One region of the Methylobacterium sp. AC832 genome, then DNA from elsewhere that is predicted to be linked to it. Evidence: predicted binding sites of a transcription regulator. Region 1 holds the regulator's gene; each other region holds the start of a gene.
What was found. Region 1 encodes LexA, which represses DNA repair genes until DNA is damaged. Its sites were predicted from a motif close to TGTTCNNNNTGTGTTCNG; they were not measured.

Region 1 (4,219 bases):
ACAGCGCAAACCCGATTGTGATGCGGCTTCGGAGACCGCGGGATTCCTCGACGTTAGATCGTCGTCCTGGCAGTGACTTTGGAGTTGGCGTTGCAGTGAAGTCGGCCAGCGGGACGTTTCATTCTCCCTCGACGGGGCGTGGATTTTCTTCAACGGGAATCCAAAAATTTATGATCTCTTTGGGTATTCCGCGCAGCTTAATCTTTGCGGTGACTTGGCGAGGTCGATGGTGGACACAACCAAATCACCATGTTTTATAATGCCTCCCGCCAGTCGAGCGGCGTTCGCCGGCTGGCGATCCCGCGCCTGCCTCGAACAGAGAAGACGCTTTGACCCGATCTAGCAGTCAAAAACTGCTGTAAGCCCTCCGACCCGGTGGGCAATTGGTGGCATACCAAATACCAACTGTCAAACGGAATTGCATGATTGTGCCGATCAGCATCGGATCACTGGAACGCGAGGCTTCGCATGGCCGGTCGACACAGGAAGAATACAACTCCTTCCTACATGGTAATCGGAAGTCTGCTCTTCGAACCGTAGCGAGGAAAGCGCCACTCAGCTTATGTTAAGAGCTTTGAGCGGGCCGAGGCATTCCTTGTATTTCAAACGCGAGTTTGGCATGCTTCACACCAAGTGTGCTCGCCCGCGTGTGCGAGTTTAAATTATTCTAGGTGGCATGAAAAATGGTTAAAACCGACACATTTCAAGTAAAGCCTATCGTTGCGACTTCAAGCTTGCGTGCATTGGCTTATGACGCGCTCAAAGAAGCAATCACGAACATGAACATTTATAATCAGCGTGAAGAGGTTCGCCTGGATGAGCGAAAGCTGTCCTTGAACCTTGGCGTGAGCCGCACCCCTGTGCGCGAAGCGCTGACGGTATTGGAGCAGGAAGGCTTCGTGCGGTTCGAGGCCCGTCGCGGTGTCTTCGTCATCAAGAAGTCGAAGAAAGAAATTGTCAGCATGATCCAGGCTTGGTCTGCCTTGGAGAGCATGGCTGCGCGCCTCGCCTGCGAGCGTGCCACCGACGAACAACTTCACTGCCTGCGTGAGCACTTTCCAGAATTCTATGAAGGACGCCCGTCGGATCATCTCGACGAGTATTCGGAGGCCAACATTCGCTTCCACCAGAAGATCATTTCGCTCGGCCAGTGCGACGTGATCAAAGACATCACCAGCAACCTGCTGATGCATGTCCGCGGTATTCGCAACACCGCGCTGCGTCAGGGGGAACGCGCGGCCAACTCGATCAAGGAACACGTGGCGATCATCAAGGCATTGGAAGCGCGCGATGCAGATCTGGCGGAACGCCTCGTGCGCGAGCACGGCCTCGGCCTCGCCAGCCATGTTGAGAAATATGGTGACTATCTCGACTGATCGACGCTGCCCCCAGAGTACCCGCCATATCGCATGGCTCCCCGGCCGTCGGTGACCGACTAAGTCATCGGCGGGGACTGGGCGCGCGGCTCCGCCGGACACCGCGAAGGCCCGCCATACAGGGGCGGGGTAAGCCCCCGCGGCACGACGCCCCTTCGGATGCTTGAAGGGCCCGGCGGGTGATACCGGCGGACGCCAAGCCGGCCAGCGGCAAGGCCGCTTGAACGAAACATTGCGCCTCAGGAACAAACTCTACCACCGGGTTAACGGAACCCTTGCAGAACACTTGCGGAACGTCTACCGTGTTCGTGTTTTGTTTCAGCGGCGTTAGTCGCGGCCATTGGCTTCAGTGGAAGAGTGATCTGTATGTTGACGCGTAAGCAGCTGGATCTTCTCCAATTCATCCAACAACGGATGCAGGAGAGTGGCGTCCCGCCCTCCTTCGACGAGATGAAGGACGCCCTCGATCTCAAATCGAAGTCGGGGATCCACCGGTTGATCACAGCCCTCGAAGAGCGCGGATTTCTGCGTCGTTTGCCGAATCGCGCCAGGGCGATCGAAGTGATCCGGATGCCTGAGAGCCTGACCGGTGCACCGGCGCCGAAGCCCGCTCCCACCGGTGAAGTTCGCCGCTTTACGCCGAGTGTCGTCGAAGGCGGTCGATCCAAGGCGATGCCGTCCCTGCGCCAGCCAACGACCCAGGCCCAGGACGAGAGCGGAAGGTCGATCACGATCCCGGTCATGGGACGGATCGCGGCCGGCACGCCGATCTCCGCCATACAGAATCAGAGTCATTCCGTGACGCTATCACCGGACTTCCTGGCCGGCGGCGAACATTACGCACTGGAGGTCCGCGGCGATTCGATGATCGAAGCGGGTATCCTCGACGGTGATCTTGTCGTGATCAAGAAGCAGGACACTGCGAATACAGGCGACATCATCGTTGCCCTCATCGACGATGAAGAGGCCACATTGAAGCGCCTGCGTCGCCGCGGTTCCTCCATCGCTCTGGAGGCGGCAAACCCCGCCTACGAGACGAGGGTTCTGGGACCGGATCGTGTTCAGATCCAGGGGCGGCTCGTCAGCCTGGTCCGTCGTTACTGAAGCCCGTCCGGCTGCGTTTCGGATGACGGATCGCCGTCGTCGGCCTCGGCTTCTATGGGTTTCGCACTCGGTCCCGATTCCTTCGGAGGCGAAGGGGACGGCGTGACGACGGCGACCGCCCGCCGCCATGGCGGACGAGAATGAGGTTGGTGGGCGGACGTGACCTGCGGTCCTTCGGGGCCGAAACGGATGGCGGTAGCGCCGCGTAGGGCCAGGTATGCGCGATCGATGACGAAGCCGGCCCGGCAGTCTTTGGGGGCGTCACGGCGGGCGATGATCACACTCGCCCGTTCGCAATCCTCCGCGAAGGCCCGCTTGTCCTTGACCAGGGCGACGATCCGACCCGGCCCTAACTCGACGACGCATCCGACGGTATCGCATCGGCTTCTCGGCGAGGCTGCGACGGCGGCGACTTTCCGCGAATCGCCATCCGCCTTGAGCCATTGTTCGAGGACGAAGGCCGGCGGGCTGCCGAGAATGCTCAATCGGCCGTCCCCGTCGCGGAAGGCTGCACCGCCACCCTCACGGTCGATGTAGACGTCGTAACGCGGCGGCATGGTAGCGAGCACGACACCGAGAGCGGCCGGAGCAAGGCCGATCCAGCGTAAGCTCGAGACGGGAAGTGTCAGCAGGAGCAGGGCGAGAGCAAGCAGGCAGAGTGCCGTGCTGCCATAGGCCGGGACGACGAGGGTGGCGTGTCCGAACCCGCTGATCCAGCCGGAGATCGTGAGCATCCCGCGTACGGCGAGCCCCATCGCCCACCAGACCGGCTGGTCCAGTGCGAAGGGATAGGCGAGGATCCCAAGAACCGCCGCCGGCATCACCGCCAGGGAGACGAGGGGCAAGGTCAGGGCATTGCCGACGATGCCGAAGGGCTGGACGGTCTGGAAATGATAGGTTGCGAAGGGTGCCGTGGCGATCTGGGCGATCAATGTCGTCGCCAGCGTGCCAAGGACCGCGACAGCCAGAAACCGCCAGATCCGGGCCAAGAGGCCCGCACCTTCGCGTGGCGGCATCCAGCGATTGAGCGCACCGGCGCAAGCGATGAGGCCGGCTACCGCGCCGAAGGACATCTGAAAGCTCGGGCCGAGAATCCCGTCCGGCTCGCGCGCGAGGGCGATGAGGGCAGCGAGCGCGAGGTTCCGCATGCTCAAAGCCGGGCGATCCACCAGGATCGCGCCGAGCATCACCAACGTCATGATGAGCGAGCGTTCGGCAGCGATATCCCAGCCCGAGAAGACGCAATAGGCCGTGACACCCACCATGGCGAAGCCGGCGGCGATCTTCTTGATCGGCCAAACCAGGGCGAGCCCCGGAACGAGGGCGAGCAGCGCGCGGACGAGCCAGAACACGACGCCGGCTGCGAGCACCATGTGGAGGCCGGAAATCGAGACGACGTGGTAGATTCCCGCCGCACGCAGAACCTCGTTGGTCTCGGCATTGATGAGGCCGCGCTTGCCCGTTACCAGGGCGGCGGCCACCGCGCCGGCCTGCCCGCCATTGGCGTCGGTGATGCGCCGGGTCAGCGCGTTGCGGGCGTCGTCTACGGCGGCTGCCAGCGCTACGGAGCGGGGCAAAGGCCTGGGCGGAGCCTTGACGTCGATCTTGCCTACCAGGGAACCGACGGCACCGATCCCGCGAAAATAGGCATCCCGGGCGAAATCATATCCGCCGGGGCGGGCCGCGTCGGGCGGCGGCAGGAGCCGTGCCGTCGCCGAAATGAAATCGCCCGGCTTCAG
Region 2 (4,219 bases), on a different contig from region 1:
GCGTGATCGCCTGGCCGGTCCCCGAACGCAAGGGGCGTGAGAAGCTTGTCAGGCCGCGGCGACTATCGGAATCTCGTCGAGGCGGGTCGTGTAACGGGGCGACCGCATCTTGAACTTGGTCGACCATTCGCGGTTCGGGGCGAACCCGGCGGCGCCCGGGACGACGGCGCCTCGTCCGAAGCGGCGATTGCAGGCGTCGAGCGCCTCCATCAGGGCGGCTCCCATCTCGCGGTCGAGTTGGCCCAAGCCCGGCATCGCACGCTGCGATGCGGCCAGCGGCATCAGGTCGGTGGTGACCACCCCGGCCTTGGAATAGCGGAACCCGTCCCGCCTGGTCTTCCGGACGCCGTGGGTGGCGGCCTTCACCAGGGCGAGAGTGTCGCTGGTCGCCTCGGGGAGCGTCACGACGGTCGAGACCGAGCGTTGAGGCCGGTCGCGGTCATGCTCCGAGGTGTGGAAGAAGACCGTCACGTGGTTGGTCGCCAACCCCTCGCGGCGGAGCTTCTCGCCGAGTCTGGAGGCATGGGTGGCGACGGCCTGCTCCATGGTGGCGCGATCCTCGACGCGCTCGGAGAACGACCGGGTGACGGCGCATCCCTTACGGGTGGCGGCTACCGTCTCCAGGTCTAGGCAGGCCATACCCCGCAGCTCGTGGACGAGGCGCTCGCCCACGACTGTCATGGCCTTGCGGGCGACGCGTGGGTCGAAGTCGCGGACATCGGCGGCGCTGTCGCATCCCAGGGCTTCCAGGCGCCGGGCGTTTGCCGGCCCCACACCCCAGATGTCGCCCACCGGGATGCGGATGATCCAGTGGTCGTACTGCTCCGGGTCGGTCAGGTCGCAGACCCCTTCGAGCTCGGGTACCTTCTTGGCGATGTGGTTGGCGAGCTTGGCCAACGTCTTGGTCGACCCGATGCCGACGCAGGTGGGGATGCCCGTCCAGGCCCGTACGGTCGCCCGCATGTCCCTGCATAAGGACGCCCGGTCCTGGTTGCGCACGTCGGAGATGTCGAGAAAACTCTCGTCGATGGAGTAAATCTCGATGCGGGGCGAGAAGTCCCGGTAGACCGCGTTCACCCGGGCCGACATGTCTCCATAAAGGGCGTAGTTCGAGGAGTAGACTTGGACACCCTGCTGCCGGCACATGTCCCGGATCTTGAACCAGGGCTCGCCCATCCGGATGCCGAGCGCCTTGGCCTCGTTGGTCCGGGCAATCGCGCAGCCATCGTTGTTGGACAGCACGATCACCGGCACCTTCGCCAGCCGAGCATCGAAGACCCGCTCGCACGAGCAGTAGAACGAGTTGCCGTCGGAGAGCGCGTAGGCCCGGGCGCTCATTCGCAGCGGCGCTTCGCACAGACGGACCCGGAGACGACGCCCCAGACCTCAATGACAGCGTCGGGGGAGAGTTGGAACTCGGGGAAGCGAGGGTTGGCGAAGTGCAGCGAGATGCGCGGCCCTTGGCGCTTCCAGACCTTGAAGGATCGCTCGCCGTCGATGTCGACAACGACGATGTCGCCGTTGCGCGGGGTGAGCGAGCGGTCGACGACGGCGAGGTCGCCGTCGAACAGGCGGGCTAGGATCATGCTGTCGCCGGCGACCCGGACCAGGAAGGTGGCCGGGCGGTTGACGATCAGTAGGCGCTGGAGGTCGATCTCTTCCTCGATGAAGTCGTCGGCCGGACTCGGGAAGCCGGCCTGGACAGGCTTGGCGAGAAGGGACACCGGCATGGAAAAGCCGATGTTTATGCCAGTGATCTGCATGGTGCTCCTCCAAGAGTCCAGGAACAAAAGCAGAACACGTTTGGCCGGTTCGGTATAGCGGCTACGCTTGGGTGCGAAGCCACAATTCGATGAGGTCCCGCCGATGGTGGAGTGGGGAAAACCCGTCTCCCGCGATAGAGGCGGTTCATGCACCCGCCGTCCGCGAAGGGATGCCACGGACGGTAGGGGTGGACTACGTAGGCAGGGCGCCGTTGATCGCCCGGATCACCTTCTCCGCATTGTCCAGGGTGGCCTCGATGGCGGGGGTCTTTTCGTCCAGAACGGCGGGATTGCGAATAAGCCAGTCCGCCGGCGTGAAGTGATCGAACTCTGGCGTGTCGGGAGGCAGCAGCTTGAAGGCCGCCTCCACCCGCTTGACCAGTCGCACAATACCCCCCGCCTCCTTGTCGAGCTTGGCGGTCGTCAGCACACCGCGGCCCTTCAGGCCGTAGGCTCCGTTGACAATGGCGAGGTAGACTTCCGGGTCGAAGATGTCCTCGACATCCCCCTCTGGCAGGCCGAGCACGTCGGGGTAGTTCATGATGCGGTTCTCGGGGATCGCACCTGCGGCCCGGAGTTGCTCCAGCTTGCGCTTGTCGCCCTGAGCCCTGTCGGACATCACCGCGATGTGCAGCTTCGCGCCCTTGAACAGCGAGACGAACGACTGGATCTTGTCGAGGCCGCCGGCCGGGCAGATCGTCCAGCGCGGATCGAGCGCGATACGCTTGCGGCGCTTCAACTGGGCCGAGAGCGCATTGAGGAAGACGAGGTCGCCGGGCCCCTCGACCAGCAAGGTGTGCTTGCCGATAAACAGGGCCTGGGTCACGTCGTAGCCCAGCGCCGCCTGGAGCGGGAACAGCGTGTCCGGATCGGTCGCCAGGACGTCATCGCGCACCTTGGTGCCCTTCGTCGTCGGGAAGCCGTTCGGCCGCTGTTCGATCTGGTCCTCGACGATGCGCGAGAGCGTCAGGTCGTCGGGTGGAACCATGAACGGCGAATGGGTCGAGAACACCACCTGGTGGTGGGGCACCAGCTTGTCGCCGAAGTACCTCAACAGGTCGGCCTGGGCCTTTCCGTGAAGGGTCAGCCCTGGCTCGTCGAGCAGGAGCACCAGGCTGCCGCCCTGCTTGCTGACCTGGGCGAACTTCACCAGGAACGAGAAGAACCAGATGAAACCGGCGCTCCGCTCCGAGAAGGGGACCGAGACGCGATGCAGGATGTTTTTGACGCGGGCGCGCGCGATCACGCCCTCGTCAAACGGCGCGGGGTCGTTCGGCTCCGCCTTTGTGACCCTGACCTCGATCTCCAGGAACGGGTTCTGGGTCCAGTATTCCCGCAGTTGGTCGGTGATCGCGTTCGACGCGGATTCGCATTTCGCGTTCAGCGACTCGTAGGTCTTCGACTCGCGGATCTCCTCGACCGAGGTCCCGGCGAACTCCAGGAAATCGAGGAAAACCAGCTCGGGGACTTCGAGAGGCTCGCTCGACCTATGCGGGCGGCGACCAAATCGATGGACGCCGCCATCCTCGTCCCTCTCGATGTCGTCGACGCGGATCTGGCCGGCCATGCGGTCGTAGTGCGAGAAGTACATGAAGCTTGGGCAGGCCGAGCGAACGTGGCTCGCAATAGCGTTGAGCACCGATTTGCCTGGCAAGGCTTCCAGGGCATCCAGTAGCGCCTGTTGGGCTGCGGATATTTCCTCCAGGCCCTCCAGGGCCTTCCGGACCGCTGCCGCCGAACCGGAGGCCGCAAAGGCGCGTCGCTCATCCTCGGTTAGCCCATGCCTGTCGGTGAGGAAGGCCATGCAGGCGGCCTCGTCGAGGTGCACGGTCACTCCGATCCCGCCACCGTAGCGCCGGCTGAGGGTCACCTGGGACGACGCGAGGCAGCCGGGCCCGAAAGATGCGGCGAGGTCGTTCATCTCGGCGTCGGACAAGGTCCACCGGGTCGCGATGACCATGGCGTCGTCGTCCGCGTGACGCCTCTCGTATTCGTTCAGGTAACGCCGCGGGTAGTCCCGCTCACGGTCGAACGTGATAGGCGTCGACGCATGAGGTTTCAGGCCGGCGAGCGCGTGAAGCAGTGCCGTCTTGCCTGCCTCGTTCTTGCCGACGAGGCAGGCCATGTCGCCGAGGGTGATCTCGCCGGAATCCTCGACGCTGCGAAAATTCGTGACCCTGAAACTGTCGAGCTTCATCCGAGACCTCGTTGTCCGGTCGGCCTCGGCGGAGGCCTGCATGTGAAAGGATGATGGTTAGGGCGTGCCCGGAGCCGAAGCCTGCGCGGGTGCAGGGGCGGCCGGAGATCCGTCGTTGAAATCCCCGTGGGTGGCCAGCGCCTCCGGTCGGTAGGGGCCCCTGCCGGTGCATTGCGTCACCTCGGCCAACCGGAAGCGCCGGTAGACGGTCTCATGGACAGGCGCCCCGGGCGGCACGTAGCGTGGCTTCACCGCCCAG
Region 3 (4,219 bases), on a different contig from region 1:
GGGTCCTGGTCGAGCGCTGCTACTGAGCCGGTCTCGTTCGAGATGACTTCAATAGGAAAGGGACCGCCTCGGCGGTCCCTTTTTCGTTGCCCCCTCGGCCAACCCATACGCTATCGCCGGCCTCGCTCGTCCTTGCGCATCGGCATGGCATCGATAGTGGAAAACAGGCGGGGGGCCGGGATCGGGGCGGCTTCGACGAGCTTCGCATCGCCGTCCTTGCCCACCAGCACGACACGGAAGTCCCGCTCCCCAATCCCGAAGCGGTTGCGGATGCTTTTGGCCTCGGCGCCTGTCCCGATCGCCTCCACCACGACGAGGTCGCGCTCCGCGTAATCCGCCCGTCGCGCCCGCGCCTCGCGTCTCTGCGCCTCGATTCGCGGATCTTCACCGTCCGGAGCGACGATGACCAGAACGCGCGACGTCCAGCGATGGGCGGCGAGGGGATCTTCGGCGAGTGCCTGCGACGCAAGGCCGGACATGGCAGCGATACTGGCGAGGAGAAGCGGGCGGGCCATCGGGGTATACCGATCGGGGTGACGGGCATGTGCCCATGGGCGTCAACGCCGCTCGGCGCAGGCGGTGCCCCGGCCCTGCGACGGGAACACCTCGAGCCAGATCGGCCTTGTCGAAATGTCCCTCGATTCCCGCACGCCCGTTCAGCGGATTCGTCATCACAACCGGAGCGTCAGATCATGGTCGCCGTGAACCGCAGCATCGTCCTCGCCTCCCGTCCGCACGGAGAGCCGACCGCCGCGCATTTCCGGCTCGAGGAGAGCCGCACTCCGACGCCAGGGGAGGGGGAAGTGCTGCTGCGCAACCGCCTCCTTTCCCTCGATCCCTACATGCGCGGGCGGATGAGCGCGGCGAAATCCTATGCCGAGCCTGTCGCCATCGGCGCACCCATGGTCGGGGCCACCGTATCGGAGGTGGTGGCCTCGCGGCATCCGGATTTCCACGAGGGCGACGTGGTGACCGCCTTCGGGGGCTGGCAGGATTTCGCGGTCGCCAAAGGACAGGGGCTGCGCAAGCTCGATCCCGAGGCGGCGCCGGTCAGCACGGCGCTCGGCGTCCTCGGGATGCCGGGCATGACCGCCTATACCGGCCTCCTCACCATCGGGCAGCCGAAGGCGGGCGAGACCGTGGTGGTCGCCGCCGCCGCCGGGCCGGTGGGCTCCCTCGTCGGCCAGATCGCCAAGCTGAAGGGCGCGCGCGCCGTCGGCATCGCGGGCGGTCCTGAGAAATGCGCCTACCTCACCGACGTGCTCGGCTTCGACGCGGCGGTCGATCACCGCACCGACGACCTGCCCGGCGCGCTGGCCGCCGCCTGTCCCGACGGGATCGACGTGTATTTCGAGAATGTCGGCGGCGCGGTCTTCGACGCCGTACTGCCGCTCCTCAACGACTTCGCCCGCATCCCGGTCTGCGGCCTCGTCTCGGGCTACAACCTCACCGAATTGCCTTCGGGGCCGGACCGCAGCCCCGTCATCATGCGCGCCATCCTGACCAAGCGCCTGACCCTGCGCGGCTTCATCGTTTGGGATTTCGCCGACCAGGAGGAGGAGTTCCTGAGCGAGGTCGGAACCTGGCTGAGAGAAGGGCGAATCCAGCATCGGGAAGACATCGTCGATGGACTGGAGGCGGCGCCGGAGGCCTTCATCGGGCTGCTGAAGGGCCGGAATTTCGGCAAGATGCTGGTGCGGATCGCGTGACCAGCAAGTGCGCGATCCTTGCGCGCCAAAACGAACAAAGATAGAACATCGACCTGTGATCGGTGGGGACAAATTCGCCCTCCCGATTGCGGGCCGCCTGTCCGAAGTTCATGAAGGGCGAACGGGACGGACGGCGTATGAGGCCCTTCCGTCAGTGAGATCGATCGAGAGGAGAGCGGCATGGCCGGCAGCGTCAACAAGGTGATTTTGGTGGGCAATCTCGGGCGCGACCCCGAGACCCGGCGCCTCGCCTCCGGCGATCCCGTGGTCAACCTGCGCATCGCCACGTCCGAATCCTGGAAGGACAAAGCGTCGGGCGAGCGCAAGGAAAAGACCGAGTGGCACTCGGTGGTGATCTACAACGAGAACCTCGCCCGTGTGGCCGAGCAATACCTGCGCAAGGGCTCGAAGGTCTATATCGAGGGCCAGCTCCAGACCCGGAAATGGGCGGACCAGTCCGGCGTCGAGAAATACACCACCGAGGTGGTGCTCCAGCGCTTCCGCGGTGAACTCACGCTCCTCGACGGTCGCAGCGGCGGTGGAGAGATGGGCGCCGACGACGAGGGCGGCGGCCAGATCAGCCGTGGCGGCGATTACGGCGGCGGCCGTGGCGGGGATCGCGGGGGAGACCGGGGCGGCGATCGCGGCGGGGAATACGGCGGCGGCCGTTCCTCGGGCGGCGAGCGTCGGCCGGCGGCGGCTTCGTCGAAGCCCAATTACGACCTCGACGACGATATCCCGTTCTAGGGATCTGCCGTTCCCGTCCTCGGCATCCGACGGACGGGAAGCTAGGCGTATCGGCCTCCACCCGGCCCGCTCACGGCGACGATAGTCACATATCTCGCGGGCAGCGCGGGTCCCCTCTCCTGGAAGGAGAGGGACAGGGTGAGGTGTGTGACCTTTCCGGAGATGGACCATACCTCACCCCAGCCCTCTCCTTCCAGGAGAGGGAGTGCTGTCGCGCCTCATATCGACCGCTCGTGAACCGGGGAACAGACGTCGAGCAGCTCGATAAATTCAACAGACGCTCACTGAAGCGGACGGACGGGCGCCCCGATAGCGAACAGGCATCAGGCGTCGGGTTGGGACGGCCCGAGCCGCACCATCTCCGATGCGACCTCCAGCAGGGTTTCCCCGGTCAGATCCGGTGCCTCGAGGGCAGGTGAGTACGGCACGCCACGAGCGACATAGCCTGTCATGAGGCCGGCGACCCTGGCACCGTGGAGGTCCCAGGGGTGGGTCGCGATCAAGGCCATCTCGCCCGGAGCGAGGCCGGCGGCCCGCGCGGCATGGCGGTAGACCTCGGGGCGCGGCTTCGAAAGCTTCACCTCTTCGATGGAGAAAACCCGCTCGACGAGCCCCTCCATACCGGCCGCGCCGAGCAGTCCCTTCGTGGTCGCGGCTGCTCCGTTGCTCAGTGCGAAGACCCGGATGCCGGCATCGGCCAGAACCTCGAATGCCGCTTTGGCGTCCTCGTGCGGCGGAAGGGCCTTCATCATGCCGAGCAAAGCCGTCTTGTCCTCCGGCGAGGCGGAGAGGCCATGCATGGCGAGCACCTCGTCCAGGCACCCCGACAGCACGGACTGGAACGGCGCAAAGGTGCCGGTGGCCGCCAGGGCGAACATGTCCCGCAGGCCGGCGGTGTAGAGGAAGTCCAGGGCGAGGGGCGGCAAGCCCATTGCCACCAGGGCGGGCCGCATCGGCTCCATGCTGAACACGGTGCCGATGATGTCGAAAGCGACGGCTTTCGGGCGAACGAGCATGACTTTGCCCCTGTCGATGGATGCGGCGGGATCGATGGCGTCGGGTAACCGGCCCAGCGGTCTGTGAGTTCACACGAACCGTGCCTTCGTGCTTCCATGGGCTCGATCGAGCAGGGGAGGCGAATCGATGCGCGTCATGGTTCTGGTCAAGGCGACCACAGACAGCGAGGCGGGGATCATGCCGTCCCTCGACCTGCTCACCGCCATGGGCGAGTTCAACATGGAACTCGCCAAGGCGGGCATCCTCCTCGCCGGCGAGGGCCTGCACCCCTCCGCCAAGGGCAAGCGTGTCGCCTTCGACGGTGCCTCCCGCACCGTCAGCGACGGCCCCTTCGCCGCGACCGGGGAACTGGTCGCCGGCTTCTGGCTCTGGCAGGTGAAGGACATGGAGGAAGCGCTGGACTGGGTGAAGCGCTGTCCCAACCCGATGCCCGGCCCGAGCGAGATCGAGATCCGGCCGCTCTACGAGATGTCCGATTTCGCGGGCGCTGCGGCGAGGTGAGGAGCAAGACGCTCCGCCCCCACCATTCTAGGCGACCTCGCGATACTCCCACATGGGCCCCGGATCGGGTTCCACCGCGCCTCCACCCATCCGGGGAAGCGGCCGGGAAACAACCGGTGCTCATGCGCTGAAATCGGCGTCGCAAGCGCTTGCGACGCATGGGGTTTGTCGATGTCGTCGCGACATGTCCGGCGGTGGCGCAGCGGCACCGGATGGCGTATGAAGGACGTCCGAGCCAGGACGTG
Region 4 (4,219 bases), on a different contig from region 1:
GCCGGCCGGATCGGCGGCCAGCGCCGGTGCCACTGCCGCGCAGGAGACCAGCGCGGTCGCCAGGAATGTCCAGAAGCCCGTCATATTCAATCCCGGAGCGCGGTCCGCCCAGTCGGGGCTCCGGTCGATAGCGGATTAGACAGTTTACCGGAAGAACGAAAGCTGGTTCTCCCATAGGATGATGGGTAACTATGTAGCATAAACCGTTAAAACAGGCGTCGGGCCGGACGCGGATTTGCGCCTTGGACCATCCGATTCACCGGGCGAGTTCGCGCAGGCCAAGGCGGATAAGGGTCTTGGCTTCGGCGCCCTCACCGGCTCCTTTCATCGCGGCGGCGATGGCGGCGGAGGCCTGGACCGGGGCGTAACCGAGATTGACCAGGGCCGAGATGGCATCGGCGGCGGGCTGAGGCGCAGTTCGATCCTCCACCGCTCCGGAGAGGGCTAGGACGGCGGGGTCGATCGGCGCGAAGGCGGGGGCCTTGTCCTTCAATTCGGCGGTGAGCCGGGCGGCGAGGCGTGGCCCGACCCCGGGGGCGCGGGCGATGGCGGTCTTGTCACCCATGGCGATGGCGGTGGCGAGGGCCTCCGGCTCCAGCACGGAGAGCAGGCCGAGGGCCACCTTGGAGCCGACCCCCTGAACGGTCTGAAGCAGGCGAAACCATTCGCGCTCGGCATCGGAGCGGAAACCATAGAGCCGGATCATGTCCTCGCGGACATGGGTCTCGATGGCGAGGGAAGCGGCCTCGCCCGCGCCCGGCATCCGCTGCAAGGTCCGGGCGGAACAATGCACCACGTAGCCGACCCCCTGCACGTCGAGGATCACGAAATCCTCTCCGTAGGAATCCACCACACCCTTCAGCTTGCCGATCATGCATCATCTCGTCATCAGAGACAGGGTCTTATCAGGGACCGGCCCTCCTGTCCGACCAGCCATAGAGAAAGTGACCGCATGATGCGCACGCGCCTCCTCGCCCTCCTGCTTCTGGCCTCGCCCTGCGCCTACGCGCAGGAGACGCCACCCGAAGCTGGTCCGTCGCGCGACCCGACCCAGGTCAAGCCCGGCACCTACGTGCTCGATCCGGCACACGGCAAGATCACCTGGTCGGTGATCCATCTCGGCTACTCGACCTATTATGGGCAGATCACCGATGTGGCGGCCAAGGCCGTTCTGGATCCGAAGGAGCCGGCAAAGAGCCAGCTTAGCGTCACCATCGGCATGGCCAGCATCAACGGCCTCAACGATGCCTTGAACAAGCATCTCCAGGCCCCCGAGTTCTTCGACACGGCCAAGTTCCCCACCGCCACCTACACGGCGACCCTGGTGGAGCCCACCAGCCCGACCACGGCGCGGATCACCGGCACCCTTACCCTGAAAGGTGTGACGAAGCCCGTCTCCTTCGACGCCACGTTCAACCAAGCCGGCACCAACCCCGTCGACAAGCGCTACACCGTGGGCTTCGATGGCTGGGCCGTGATCAAGCGTTCGGATTTCGGTGTCTCGGCCTTCGTGCCGGCAGTGAGCGACGAAGTGAGCCTGCGCCTGGAGGGCGAGTTCAAGGCCCAGTAAACCCGCCCAGGACGTAAAGCCCCCTCTCCCCGCGCCCAGCGCCGGGAGAGGACATGCTCACCTCTTCGCCAGAGCCGCCGCGATCCGTGCGGCGGCAAGCCCGCTCACCCCGGCGACGGGAGCGTGGAGCTTCTTCAGCGCATGCGCACCGCGATGATTGGCATGGGTGACGGCGATGGCGAGGGCATCGGCGGCATCAGCCGTCTTGAACTCGGCCTTGGGCATCAGAAACTTCACCATCGCCTGGATCTGCACCTTCTCGGCATGGCCCGAGCCGCAGACGGTCTTCTTCACCAGGTTGGCGGCGTATTCGGAGACCGGCAGACCCGCCAGAGCCGGCACCAGCAGGGCGATAGCGCGGGCATGGCCGAGCTTCAGGGTCGCCTGCGCGTCCTTGTTGACGAAGGTCTCCTCCACGGCGACCTCGTCGGGCGAGAAACCCGACACGACGCGGGTGATGCCCTCGTGCAATTCTCGAAGGCGCAGGGCGAGAGGCAGGTCCCCATCCGACGTCACCACGCCGCAATCGACATAGGTCAGCTTCGTCCCGACGACGGAGATGAGCCCCCAGCCGGTCCGGCGCAGGCCGGGATCGATGCCGAGGATGCGGACGGAGCCGGTCATGCGCTCAAAACCAGAGGTGACAAAATCATGGGTTGGACAGGTCCGGGCGCGAGCGCCGCGCCGATCTGAGCGTTAAGGACATATCGTGAACGAAGTCTTGTGCCAAGGCATGGGCGATGGCATGGGCAAGACATTGCCGCCCTCGTCGCCTGAGCTGGCGGGAAACGATCCTATCCATGGGGGGACGGACCCACAGCGTCGTGGTCACCGCCGTCCCACCGGATCTCGTCGCCCGTCTCTACGTCTCCAGCGCGTAGCTCGTCGCGGATACCGGCGACGCGCGCGTAAGCTCCCGTTCCATAAGCCCGACGTATCCGAAAAATCAGAATTCCAATGCGGATATCGAGACTTGCCGGCGGAGCTCCGACTGATTCCTGAGCATCTGCCTCTGGCTAATCCTGCCGATCGCCGGGCTCGGAGCTCAGTTCAGCGGGAACGTTCCGACAGGGCCGATCCTGGCGGCAACCGTTCTGGCGGGGCTCGGAAAGCTGACGCGCCGGCGTTGGTCAACCGCTTCCTCGACACCGCAAAAGCAGCCTGATCCTGGCTCCGCTCGAACGAAGCGGATGCCGGATCAGCCGAGTACGCGCGGCACCGGACCGAATCCTGGATCCGCCATCACGAAGGGGACTATCGGATCTGGAACGATCGCTTGTGGCTCCGGGCCGCTCACCCTTCGAGCTTGGCGACCAGGGCGTCGGAGAGAGCGAAATTGACGTAGACGTTCTGGACGTCGTCCTGGTCTTCGATGACTTCGACGAGGCGGATCAGCTTCTCGCCGGTCTCGTCGTCGACCTCGATGGTGTTCTGGGCCTTCCAGATCAGGGCCGTGCGGCGCGGCTCGCCGAAGCGGGCCTCCAGGGCCTTGGAGACCTCGCCGTAGGAATCCTGGGCGCAGGTGATCTCGTGGCCATCCTCGGAGGAGCGCACGTCGTCGGCGCCTGCCTCGATGGCAGCCTCGAGCATCGTGTCGGCATCCGCCACCTTGGCATCGAACTCCACCACGCCGACATGGTCGAACATGAAGGAGACCGCGCCGGTCTCGGCCAAGCTGCCGCCGGACTTTGTGAAGGCCGAGCGCACGTCGGAGGCGGTACGGTTGCGGTTGTCGGTCTGCGCCTCGACGATGAGGGCAGCGCCCCCCGGGCCGTAGCCCTCGTAGCGGATCTCGTCGTAGCTTTCGGCGTCGGCGCCCGAGGCCTTCTTGATGGCGCGCTCGATATTGTCCTTGGGCACGTTCTCGGCCCGTGCCGCGATGATGGCGGCGCGCAGGCGCGCATTCATCGCCGGGTCGGGCATGCCGAGCTTGGCCGCAACCGTGATCTCGCGGGCGAGCTTGCCGAAGATCTTGGAACGGACCGCATCGACGCGGCCCTTGCGGTGCATGATGTTCTTGAACTGGGAATGGCCGGCCATAGCGTGACCTTGGGTCGTGTCGGAGGTGGAGCGGAAGTGCGCGCGCGCGTCACCGCAGCGGGGTTGGGCCGGGTTATAGGCCGGGTCCGCTCATCGAGGCAACGCGGTGAGGCCCCCGGCGTTGATGCGGCAGGGAGTTTCTCTCCTCGCAACGGGGACAGAAGCGATGGCAGACGAAGGAAACGGCGGCGCGGTGCGGCCCTGGTGGCGCCTCGCCTTTACCGCCTGCCTCGGCATCGTTGCGGGCTCGACTTTGTTTCCGCGGCCCGCGAAAGGGGTCACCCCGCGTGCCGGGCGTGCCAGTCCTTCAACGCCGCGAGAGTGATGACGTCGCCGGGCCATGCCGATCCGGCGAGATGGCTATGCGGCGCCTCCCTCTCGCCGAGATCGGAAACGGCCGAGAACGCGCCCTCCAGGCTGTGACCACCGGTATAGAGGCTGCGCGTGGCGATGACCGGCAGGCCGGCATCCAGGGCGGAGCGAATGCCGGGGGCGGAATCCTCGAAGGCGATGGCCTCGCCCGGTTCGACCCCGAGGCGCTTCAGGGCGAGCACGAACACGTCTGGATGGGGTTTCTTGCGCTCGGCCTCGTCGCCGCAGGCGATGGCA

Region 2: the regulator LexA is predicted to act here: its motif matches at 1,783-1,800, upstream of AC0IXR_RS19025 (LexA family protein).
Region 3: the regulator LexA is predicted to act here: its motif matches at 1,740-1,757, upstream of ssb (single-stranded DNA-binding protein).
Region 4: the regulator LexA is predicted to act here: its motif matches at 2,269-2,286, upstream of ruvC (crossover junction endodeoxyribonuclease RuvC).

Annotation. Positions count from the first base shown of each region.
Region 1 covers NZ_CEEDMV010000001.1:1,076,983-1,081,201, reverse strand. Annotated here, with positions in the region: gene AC0IXR_RS05000 (GntR family transcriptional regulator) at 684-1,376, shown strand; gene lexA (transcriptional repressor LexA) at 1,743-2,480, shown strand; gene AC0IXR_RS04990 (ComEC/Rec2 family competence protein) at 2,474-4,219, opposite strand, start outside.
Region 2 covers NZ_CEEDMV010000006.1:5,099-9,317, reverse strand. Annotated here, with positions in the region: gene AC0IXR_RS19030 (Y-family DNA polymerase) at 49-1,338, opposite strand; gene AC0IXR_RS19025 (LexA family protein) at 1,335-1,763, opposite strand; gene AC0IXR_RS19020 (AAA family ATPase) at 1,957-3,960, opposite strand; gene AC0IXR_RS19015 (DUF2235 domain-containing protein) at 4,018-4,219, opposite strand, start outside.
Region 3 covers NZ_CEEDMV010000002.1:729,150-733,368, reverse strand. Annotated here, with positions in the region: gene AC0IXR_RS10585 (hypothetical protein) at 1-26, shown strand, start outside; gene AC0IXR_RS10580 (DUF4174 domain-containing protein) at 111-515, opposite strand; gene AC0IXR_RS10575 (NADP-dependent oxidoreductase) at 693-1,709, shown strand; gene ssb (single-stranded DNA-binding protein) at 1,890-2,456, shown strand; gene AC0IXR_RS10565 (HAD-IA family hydrolase) at 2,780-3,472, opposite strand; gene AC0IXR_RS10560 (YciI family protein) at 3,600-3,974, shown strand.
Region 4 covers NZ_CEEDMV010000009.1:88,528-92,746, forward strand. Annotated here, with positions in the region: gene AC0IXR_RS22265 (hypothetical protein) at 1-84, opposite strand, end outside; gene ruvA (Holliday junction branch migration protein RuvA) at 257-874, opposite strand; gene AC0IXR_RS22275 (YceI family protein) at 953-1,570, shown strand; gene ruvC (crossover junction endodeoxyribonuclease RuvC) at 1,628-2,194, opposite strand; gene AC0IXR_RS22285 (YebC/PmpR family DNA-binding transcriptional regulator) at 2,864-3,610, opposite strand; gene AC0IXR_RS22290 (HAD-IA family hydrolase) at 3,889-4,219, opposite strand, start outside.